DNA from 2 places in the Sinorhizobium sp. genome. Region 2 is predicted to be linked to the other one. Evidence: riboswitches for the same ligand, from Rfam matches in the RefSeq annotation. Region 2 holds a riboswitch; the other holds the start of a gene.
What was found. A riboswitch is a leader RNA that binds a small molecule or an ion and turns the genes downstream of it on or off. The one in region 2 is predicted to bind S-adenosylmethionine.
Positions count from the first base shown of each region.

Region 1: it holds a riboswitch for S-adenosylmethionine, as region 2 does, so the genes downstream of both, metA (homoserine O-acetyltransferase MetA) here and AC5J09_RS14720 (O-succinylhomoserine sulfhydrylase) in region 2, are expected to answer to the same signal.

Region 1 is NZ_JCACWC010000004.1:182,482-186,889, forward strand. Features, by position in the region: gene AC5J09_RS27155 (aldose epimerase family protein) at 1-1,010, opposite strand, end outside; partial or broken gene metA (homoserine O-acetyltransferase MetA) at 1,091-2,018, opposite strand; SAM riboswitch at 2,082-2,159, opposite strand; gene AC5J09_RS27165 (RidA family protein) at 2,217-2,597, opposite strand; gene leuD (3-isopropylmalate dehydratase small subunit) at 2,606-3,211, opposite strand; gene AC5J09_RS27175 (hypothetical protein) at 3,359-3,610, opposite strand; gene AC5J09_RS27180 (HpcH/HpaI aldolase/citrate lyase family protein) at 3,731-4,408, shown strand, end outside.
Region 2 is NZ_JCACWC010000003.1:562,994-567,401, reverse strand. Features, by position in the region: gene AC5J09_RS14735 (transporter substrate-binding domain-containing protein) at 1-427, opposite strand, end outside; tRNA gene AC5J09_RS14730 (tRNA-Gly) at 505-579, opposite strand; gene AC5J09_RS14725 (2'-deoxycytidine 5'-triphosphate deaminase) at 629-1,726, opposite strand; SAM riboswitch at 1,802-1,880, shown strand; gene AC5J09_RS14720 (O-succinylhomoserine sulfhydrylase) at 1,924-3,108, shown strand; gene AC5J09_RS14715 (CDP-alcohol phosphatidyltransferase family protein) at 3,148-3,759, opposite strand; gene apaG (Co2+/Mg2+ efflux facilitator ApaG/CorD) at 3,870-4,262, shown strand; gene AC5J09_RS14705 (Hsp33 family molecular chaperone) at 4,290-4,408, opposite strand, start outside.

The DNA.
Region 1 (4,408 bases), on a different contig from region 2:
TTCGTAAAAACGTAATCCGTTTCCTGCCGGAGCGTTTCGCCGGGTCTCAGCACCGCCTTCGGGAAACCTTCGTGGTTCACCGCATCGGGCCAGATCTGGGTTTCCAGGCAGAGGCCGGCGAAGGGGCCGTAACGGCGGCCGTCGAGGCCGGGAACCGGAACGTCGAGCTTTTCTCCGGTATAGAGCTGCACGCCGGGCTCCGTCGTCAGCACTTCCAGCGACACACCGGAATTGATGCTGCGTACCAGCGCCACGGAGCGTTTCTGCGTCCGTTCCGGCGAGAGGCAGAAATTGTGGTCGTAAGCGATCCCGTCGCCGTCCAGCTGCCTTCTCAGCGAGGTCATTTCGCGAAGATCGAAGGCGGTGCCGGCGACGGGGCGGATCTCGCCCGTCGGAATCTGCCGTTCATCGGTGGGCAGGTAGTGGTCTGCCGCAATCATGATGTCGTGGCCGAATGCGTCCGCGCCGCCGTCGAGGTTGAAATAGCTGTGCTGGCAGACATTGGCGAGGGTCGGCGCGTCGGTCTGAGTTTCGTAGACGACGTTGAGCGCGCCGCCCGGTTTCAGCGTATAGGTGCAGGTGATCGTGCAATTGCCCGGGTAGCCGGCGCGGCCGTCCGGATCGGTGATCTCCAGCGTTACGCTGTCTTCGGCCCGCCTGAGGATCGACCAGTTGCGCTTGGCGATATTGTCGCTGCCGCCGTGGAGATGCGTGGCGCCCTTCTCATTGAGCTCGAGTTGATAGGCCTTGCCTTCGAGCACAAAGCGGCCACCGCCGATGCGGTTGGCGTTGCGCCCGGGCGTGGCCCCGAAATAGGAGGAATGGACCGGATAGCTTTCGAAATCCTCGAAGCCGAGCACGAGCGGGGCTGCATGTCCTTCGAGCCGAAGATCCTGGATGACCGAGCCCCATGTGATCACCGACGCCGTCAGCCCGCCGCCCTTAAGCGTCACGCGCTGTACGGGCTCGCCGGAGGGCAGGTGGCCGAAGATTTCCGTGTCTGTTCCCATGCATCTCCCCATTTCCGCGAGTCGGCGTCAACCTGCTGCATTTCCGCCGAGGCGGCAACCGGAAAGTCATACTTTTTACGTCAACGCGCTTCGGTTCCGATCTTTGCCAGCTCGTAGGGCGTCGTCTGGTAAATCTCGTTGATCCAGTTGCCGAAGAAGAGATGTGCATGGCTGCGCCAGCGGTTCTGCGGCGGAAGTGCGGAGTCATTGTGCGGGAAATAGTCGTGCGGCAGCTTGATCGGCACGCCGGCATCGACGTCGCGGAAATATTCCTCCGACAGGGACGTCGAATCATATTCGACGTGATTGAACATGTAGAGCCGGTTGCCTTTCTTCTCGTGTACGAGGCAGACGCCCACTTCCTTTGAATTCCATCAGGATTTCGAGATCCGGCACCCGGTCGATATCGGCGCGGCGCACCTCGGTCCAGCGCGAAACGGGCACGGCGAAATCGTCGGAAAAGCCGTTCAGATAGACCGAAGAGGGCTGCAGGTTCTGGTGGCGGTAGACGCCGAAGGCTTTTTCCTTCAGCGGATATTTCGGAACACCGTGGAAATGGTAGATCGCAGCCATCCCGCCCCAGCAGACGTTCAGCGTCGAATGGACGTTGGTCGTCGTCCAATCGAAGATGCGCTGCAGCTCCTTCCAGTAGGTGACCTCTTCGTATTCGAGCGTCTCGATCGGCGCGCCGGTGATGATGAAGCCGTCGAACTTACGGGCCTCCACTTCCTCGAAGGTCTCGTAAAAGGCGAGCAGATGTTCTTCGGGCGTGTTCTTCGGCCGGTGGCCGTTGACGCGGACCAGCGTCAATTCGACCTGAAGCGGCGTGGCGCCGATCAGCCGCGCCATCTGGATCTCGGTCTTGATCTTGTTGGGCATCAGGTTCAAGAGCCCGATCTGCAGCGGCCGGATGTCCTGGCGGATCGCCTCGGTCTCGGTCATCAGCCGCACACCCTCGTGAACGAGCGTTTCGAAGGCGGGCAGCGTATCGGGTATCTTGATGGGCATGGGCGTCCACTCGATCAATACAAAAAAACCGGCGGCGAAACGATCGCGACCGGTCCTCGGAAATCCATTGTTCCCTCGGCCCTTTAGCGACTTCTTTAACGTGGCTGCAAGCCGGCCGGCCAAATCACCACGGATCGTAGATAGCGCGAGGAGGGCCGCGCGGTCAATGAAAAAGGATTCGCCGGCGTCGGGGCGGCTTTATCCCCGAAATGCCGTAACCTCGATCTCGATCAGCATTTCCGGGCGGATGAGGTCGCAGACGATCATCGTCGCGGCCGGGCGGATCTCGCCGAAGGTCTCGCCGAAGATCGGGAATACGCGGTCGGCAAAGCTGGCATCGGTGACGTAGTAGTGGTTGCGAACGACGTCCGACAGCGAGAAGCCGGCTTCCTTCAGGGCGCCTTCGATCGTCTTCAGGCAGTTGCGGGCCTGTTCCTCCACCGTTTCCGGCATGGTCATGGTGGCGTAGTCGTAGCCGGTCGTGCCGGAGACGAAGCACCAGTCGCCCTTTGCGACGGCACGCGAATAGCCTGCCGTCTTTTCGAAGGGCGAACCGGACGAGATGAGCTTGCGCGTCATCCGACAGCTCATGCCCAGGGGCGGGAAGCGGCGGTCGCCTTCTCGTAATTGTCGATGGAGCGGCCTTTTTCGAGCGTGAGGCCGATATCGTCGAGGCCGTTCAGCAGGCAGTGGCGCTTGAAGGCATCGACCTCGAACTTGATCGAGCCGCCGTCCGGACCGGTGATCTCCTGCGCTTCGAGATCGACTGTGAGAATGGCGTTGGAGCCGCGGCTGGCGTCATCCATCAGCTTGTCGAGGTCTTCCTGGCTGACGACGATGGGCAGGATGCCGTTCTTGAAACAGTTATTGTAGAAGATGTCGGCGAAGGAAGTCGAGATGACGCAGCGGATGCCGAAATCGAGGAGCGCCCAAGGTGCATGCTCGCGCGAGGAGCCGCAGCCGAAATTGTCGCCGGCGACGAGAATCTTGGCGTTCTGATAGGCAGGCTTGTTGAGGACAAAGTCCGGGTTGGGGGTGCCGTCCTCGTTGTAGCGCGCCTCGGCGAAAAGCCCGGTGCCGAGACCGGTGCGCTTGATCGTCTTCAGGTAATCCTTCGGAATGATCATGTCCGTGTCGATGTTGACGACGGGCAGGGGAGCGGCAACGCCGGTGAGCTTGACGAACTTGTCCATGACTTGGCCTTCGATTTCAGCGGAAATGTTCGAGAAGCGTTTAGATCAGTTTTGCGCCGAAATGAAGGAGAATCTGCTTTCATGAAGCGGGATGCGGGCGGAAAACCGCTTCGCACTTTGCTTCATCCCGCTTCCGGCAATCCGATTCTAAAGATCGATGATCGTCCCGCGCCCGTCGTTCCACACCCGCATCTCGCGCTGAGTGCTTCCCGGATTGGCGCGTGCGCCCGCTCGAACATGCACGGGCCGTCCGTTGAGCTTGGCGGCGATCGCGCTGCCGACCGCAATAATGGCGGCGATCCCGGCGAGCGCCAGGGCGAGCGAGGCGGTGAACACGAAGGCCACGAGCGTGATGGTGATGGCGGCGGCCGTGAAGAGAACGGAGCGGATGCTTTGCATGATTGTCACCTTTCTGCTCGGCATGTGGGTGCTGGCCACGCCGCTTGCAAGAGGGCCGCCCGTCTCGTCTTGCGCAAAGGTTGAAAGGCAGGCACAACGAACGGCATGACAGGGAACGGCATGAGAGCGATCGACCACCATCCCGTGCGGCTGCGCCGCTCGGTGCTTTCGGTTCCGGCCGACAATCAGCGCGCGCTCGCCAAGGCTCGTGAATTGGCTGCGGACGCCGTGATCTTCGACCTCGAGGATTCCGTCTTGCCGGACCGCAAGGCTGCGGCGCGCGATGCGCTCGTCCGGCATCTTGCCGGCAACCGGCCGCAGGGCGAAACGGTCATCCGCGTCAATGCGGCGGGCTCCGGCTTCGGCGAGGCCGATCTCGCAGCGGCTCTTGCCGCGCGGCCCGATGCTATCCTCCTGCCCAAGGTCGAAAGCCCCGCCGATATTCAGGGCGCGCTCGATTGGCTTGCGGAAAGGGACGCGCCGGATGAGCTGAGGCTCTGGGCGATGATCGAGACGCCGCGCGGGGTCGTGAACGGGCCGGCGATCGCCGAGACCGGCCGCACCTCCGGCGGCCGGCTGGACTGCTTCGTCGTCGGGCTGAACGATCTTCGCAAGGAGACGGGCGTGCCCGCCTTTCCGGGCCGGACCTATCTCGTTCCGTGGCTGATGCAGATTCTTCTTGCCGCGCGCGGCAGCGGGCTCGACGTCATCGACGCGGTCTTCAACGATTTCCGCGATCCGGAAGGCTTCGAGGCGGAGTGCCGGCAAGGGCGCGACATGGGTTATGACGGCAAGATG
Region 2 (4,408 bases):
CGCCGACGGGCTTCCCGGCGAGATCGGCAGGACCGGTGATTGCGCCGGCGGCCTTGGTGTTGACGACGAAGCGGGCGGGCAGTTGCATGAAGGCGCGGGAAAAGGCGAAACGCTGCCTCAGCTCCGAAGTCACGGCAATGCCGGCGGCAATCGCTTCCCCTTGCCCCTGTTCGAGGGCCGGCATGAGCTCCGGATAGGTCACTGCCTGGATCTGGCACTTGGCTTCGATCTCCAGCTCACGGCATATCTCGCGGGCGAGGTCGACATGGAAGCCCGACAGCTTGCCCGACTGGTCGATGAAGTTGAAGGGCGGGAAGTCGACGGTGGTCAGGAAACGAAGCCTGGCAAGGCCGCTGAGGTCCGGCTTGGCAATCCGTTCGCGGGCATCGAACAGCCGGGGCAGTTCCTTCGGCTGTGCCAAAGCCAAACCCGGGGCGAAAACGGCCGACAGTACCAATATCCAGAGAATCCGCAGCGCTATGGCGCCTCTATGAAAGGAGGAATTGGAGCGGGTGATCGGGATCGAACCGACGACATCAAGCTTGGGAAGCTGGCGTTCTACCACTGAACTACACCCGCGACAGAACCGGAAATTTCCTCAACAGCCGCGATCTGTCAAGCACAATGCTCACTCGGCGCGAAAATGCTTGGAGAGCTTGAGCCCCTGCGCCTGATAATTGGAGCCGAGATCGAGGCCGTAAAGTCCCTCCGGACGTTCCAGCATGTGCTCGTAGACGAGACGGCCGACGATCTGCCCGTGCTCCAGAATGAACGGTACCTCGTGACTGCGCACCTCGAGCACCGCCCGGCTGCCGCTGCCGCCGGCCGACGCATGGCCGAAGCCGGGATCGAAAAAGCCGGCATAATGGACGCGGAACTCGCCCACGAGCGGGTCGAAGGGTGTCATTTCGGCGGCATAGCGCGGCGGCACATGGACGGCTTCGCGCGACACGAGGATATAGAACTCGTCCGGATCGAGCACGAGATCGTCGCGGCCGCGGCTGTAGAGCGGCTCCCAGAAGTCGAAAACGGCATGCTGGGCTTTCTTGTCGACATCGACCACCGATGTGTGATGCTTGCCGCGGTAGCCGATAAGGCCGTCCGGCCCGGTGCCCTTGAGATCGATGGAAAGGGCAATGCCGCCGCCGGAAACGTTGGGCCGGTCACTGGCGACGAGCACGTCGCTTTCGTGCAGGGCCAGCAGTTCCTGCTCGGAAAGAACCGAGTGGCCTATGCGGAAGCGTATCTGCGAAAGCCGCGAACCGCGCCTGACGACGATCGGAAAGGTTCGCGGGCTGATTTCGAGATAGAGCGGTCCGCTGTAGCCCGCCGGGATCTTGTCGAACTCCTGCGCCCTATCGGTAATCACGCGTGTGAAAATATCCAGCCGGCCGGTCGAGCTCTTCGGATTGGCGGAGGCCGACATGTCTGGCGGCAGCGACAGGCTTTCCATCAGCGGCACGATGTAGACGCAGCCGGTCTCAAGCACGGCGCCTTCGCTCAGATCGACGACATGCAGCTTGAGCCGATCGAGCTTGTCGGCGACCAGATGCGAAGGGCCGGGCATGAAGCTCGCCCGGACGCGGAACGCCTTGGATCCAAGGCGAAGATCGAGGCTGGCCGGCTGGATCTGGTCATCATCCAGCGCCTTCTCGCTCTTCAGTCGTCCCGAGGCATACAGCGCTGCAATTGCGCGGTCGGCCAAAATCCCTGTGTCGCGCCCCATCCCGATCCTCATTTACAGTTGCCAGACAAAACCAAACTCCGGGAATTGACGCAAGCGCGGCCAGGCAGTATTGGAGCTTTATCCCGTGGTGATTTGGCCGGTCGGCTTGCAGCCACGTTAAACAAGTAGCTAAAAAGGCCGGGTGTCAAACCGGTCGTTTCGCGGCCGGTTTTTTTGTTTTTGAAAGTGACGTTCTCATGAGCAAGAATTGGCGCCCGGCAACCCAACTCGTCCACGGCGGAACGCTCCGCTCCCAGTACGGCGAAACCTCCGAAGCGATCTTTCTGACGCAAGGCTTCGTCTACGACAGCTCCGAAGCGGCGGAGGCCCGGTTCAAGGGCGAGACCGACGGTTTCATCTATGCGCGCTACGGCAGTCCGACCAACGAGATGTTCGAGAAGCGCATGTGCATGCTCGAAGGGGCGGAAGACGCGCGCGCCACCGCCTCCGGCATGGCGGCGGTTTCCGCGGCAATCCTGTGCCAGGTGAAGGCGGGCGACCACATCGTCGCGGCCCGGGCGCTCTTCGGCTCCTGCCGCTGGGTCGTGGAAACGCTGGCGCCGAAATACGGCGTCGAGTGCACCCTGGTCGACGGTCGCGATCTCAAGAACTGGGAAGACGCGGTGCGTCCGAACACCAAGGTCTTCTTCCTCGAAAGCCCTACCAACCCGACGCTCGAAGTGATCGACATCGCCGGCGTCGCCAAGCTCGCCGTTCAGGTCGGCGCCAAGGTGGTGGTCGACAACGTCTTCGCGACGCCGCTGTTCCAGAAACCGCTGGAGCTTGGCGCCCATGTCGTCGTCTATTCCGCGACAAAACACATCGACGGCCAGGGGCGCTGCCTCGGCGGCGTGGTGCTCTCCGACAAGCAGTGGATCGACGAGAACCTGCACGACTATTTCCGTCACACCGGCCCGGCCATGTCGCCCTTCAACGCCTGGACGCTGCTGAAGGGGATCGAGACTCTGCCGCTCCGCGTCAAGCAGCAGACCGAAAGCGCCCGCCGCATCGCCGATTTCCTCGCGGAGCAGCCGCAGGTCGCCCGCGTCATCTATCCGGGCCGCAAGGATCACCCGCAGGCCGACATCATTGCGAAGCAGATGAGCGGCGGCTCGACGCTGGTCGCCTTCGAGCTCAAGGGTGGCAAGGAAGCAGCTTTCGCCCTGCAGAACGCACTTGAAATCATCCGGATCTCCAACAATCTCGGCGATTCCAAGAGCCTGATCACCCATCCGGCGACGACCACCCACAAGAACCTCACCGACGAAGCCCGCGCCGAACTCGGCATTTCCGCCGGAACGGTGCGCTTCTCGGCCGGGATCGAGGACAGCGAAGACCTCATCGAGGATTTCGCAAGGGCGCTGAAGGGCGTAAACGCCTGACCGACACCATGACGAAGCCCGCGTCAGCGGGCTTTGTCGTCAGTCTTGCCGAAATGTCAGTCTTGCGAGAACGATCCGCGACAGCGCCGTATAGAGGCAGACGAGCGCGAAGACCGTTGCGAACAAGGGGAACCACCCGGGCAACAGGCACGACAGCAGAAAAAAGACGATCGTCTCCGTCGCCTCTGCGAGCCCCGTCGTGAAGTAGAGCGACTTCGCACCGCGCACCTCGGTCGTCAGGCCGCGCTTCTCGGCCATCACGGCATAGGCGAGGAAGCTCGCGCCGTTGACATAGAAGGCGAAGAGCAGAAATCCGCCGGCAAGACCGTTCGCGGCCGGATCTGCGATGATGAAACCGAGTGGGACGGCCCCGTAAAAGGTGAAATCGAGAACGATGTCGAGAAAGCCGCCGAAATCCGTTTTCCGGCTCGCGCGGGCGACGGCTCCGTCGAGGCCGTCGCAGAGCCGGCTCACAAGGATCAGAGCGGCGGCGGGCAGGTAAGCGCCGAGACCGATGAGCAGGGCTGCCGCAAGGCCAAGGCAAAGGCCGAGGATGGTGACGGCATCGGCACTGACCCCGCGGCCGGCCAGTGTGGCGCCGAACCTGTCCAGAACCGGATCGAGCCGCCTGCGAAGCGCGCCGTCAAGCATGGCCGTTGCCTCCTGGGAAATTTGATACCACTCGCACAATCTCGCCGTTATTCTTGACGAAACCATATTGCTGTAGAATACGCGTACGGATTTGAAACAGGGTGTTGCACATGTACCGCGCGCTGACACGCGACATCGAAGTGACGGTCGAGCCGTACTACCTGGAAGAACAGTCGGACCCCGACGACAGCCGCTATGTCTGGGGCTATCGCATCATCATAGCGAACCATTCCGGGCGCGCGGTCCGGCTGATGACCCGCTACTGGCACATTACCGACGAGAACGGTCAGGTGGACGAGGTGAGCGGCCCCGGCGTGATCGGCGAGCAGCCGCTGCTCAACCCCGGCGATACCTACGAGTACTCCTCCGGCTGCCCGCTGGATACGCCCTCGGGCGTGATGTTCGGCCATTACAGCATGGAGGCGGAAGGCGGGGAGACTTTCGATGTCGCCATTCCCGCCTTCTCGCTCGATTCACCGGGCCTCGTCCGCACGCTTAATTGATCCAGCGCGCAATTCAGCGCGGCTGCCCTATTGCGGGCGGACTTCGCTCGCCTCGAAGCGGTAGGTCGTCGAGCAGAACTCGCAGGTCACCTTGATCAGGCCGTCCTCGACGCTGGCTTCGATATCCTCGTTGCCGAGCCCCACCA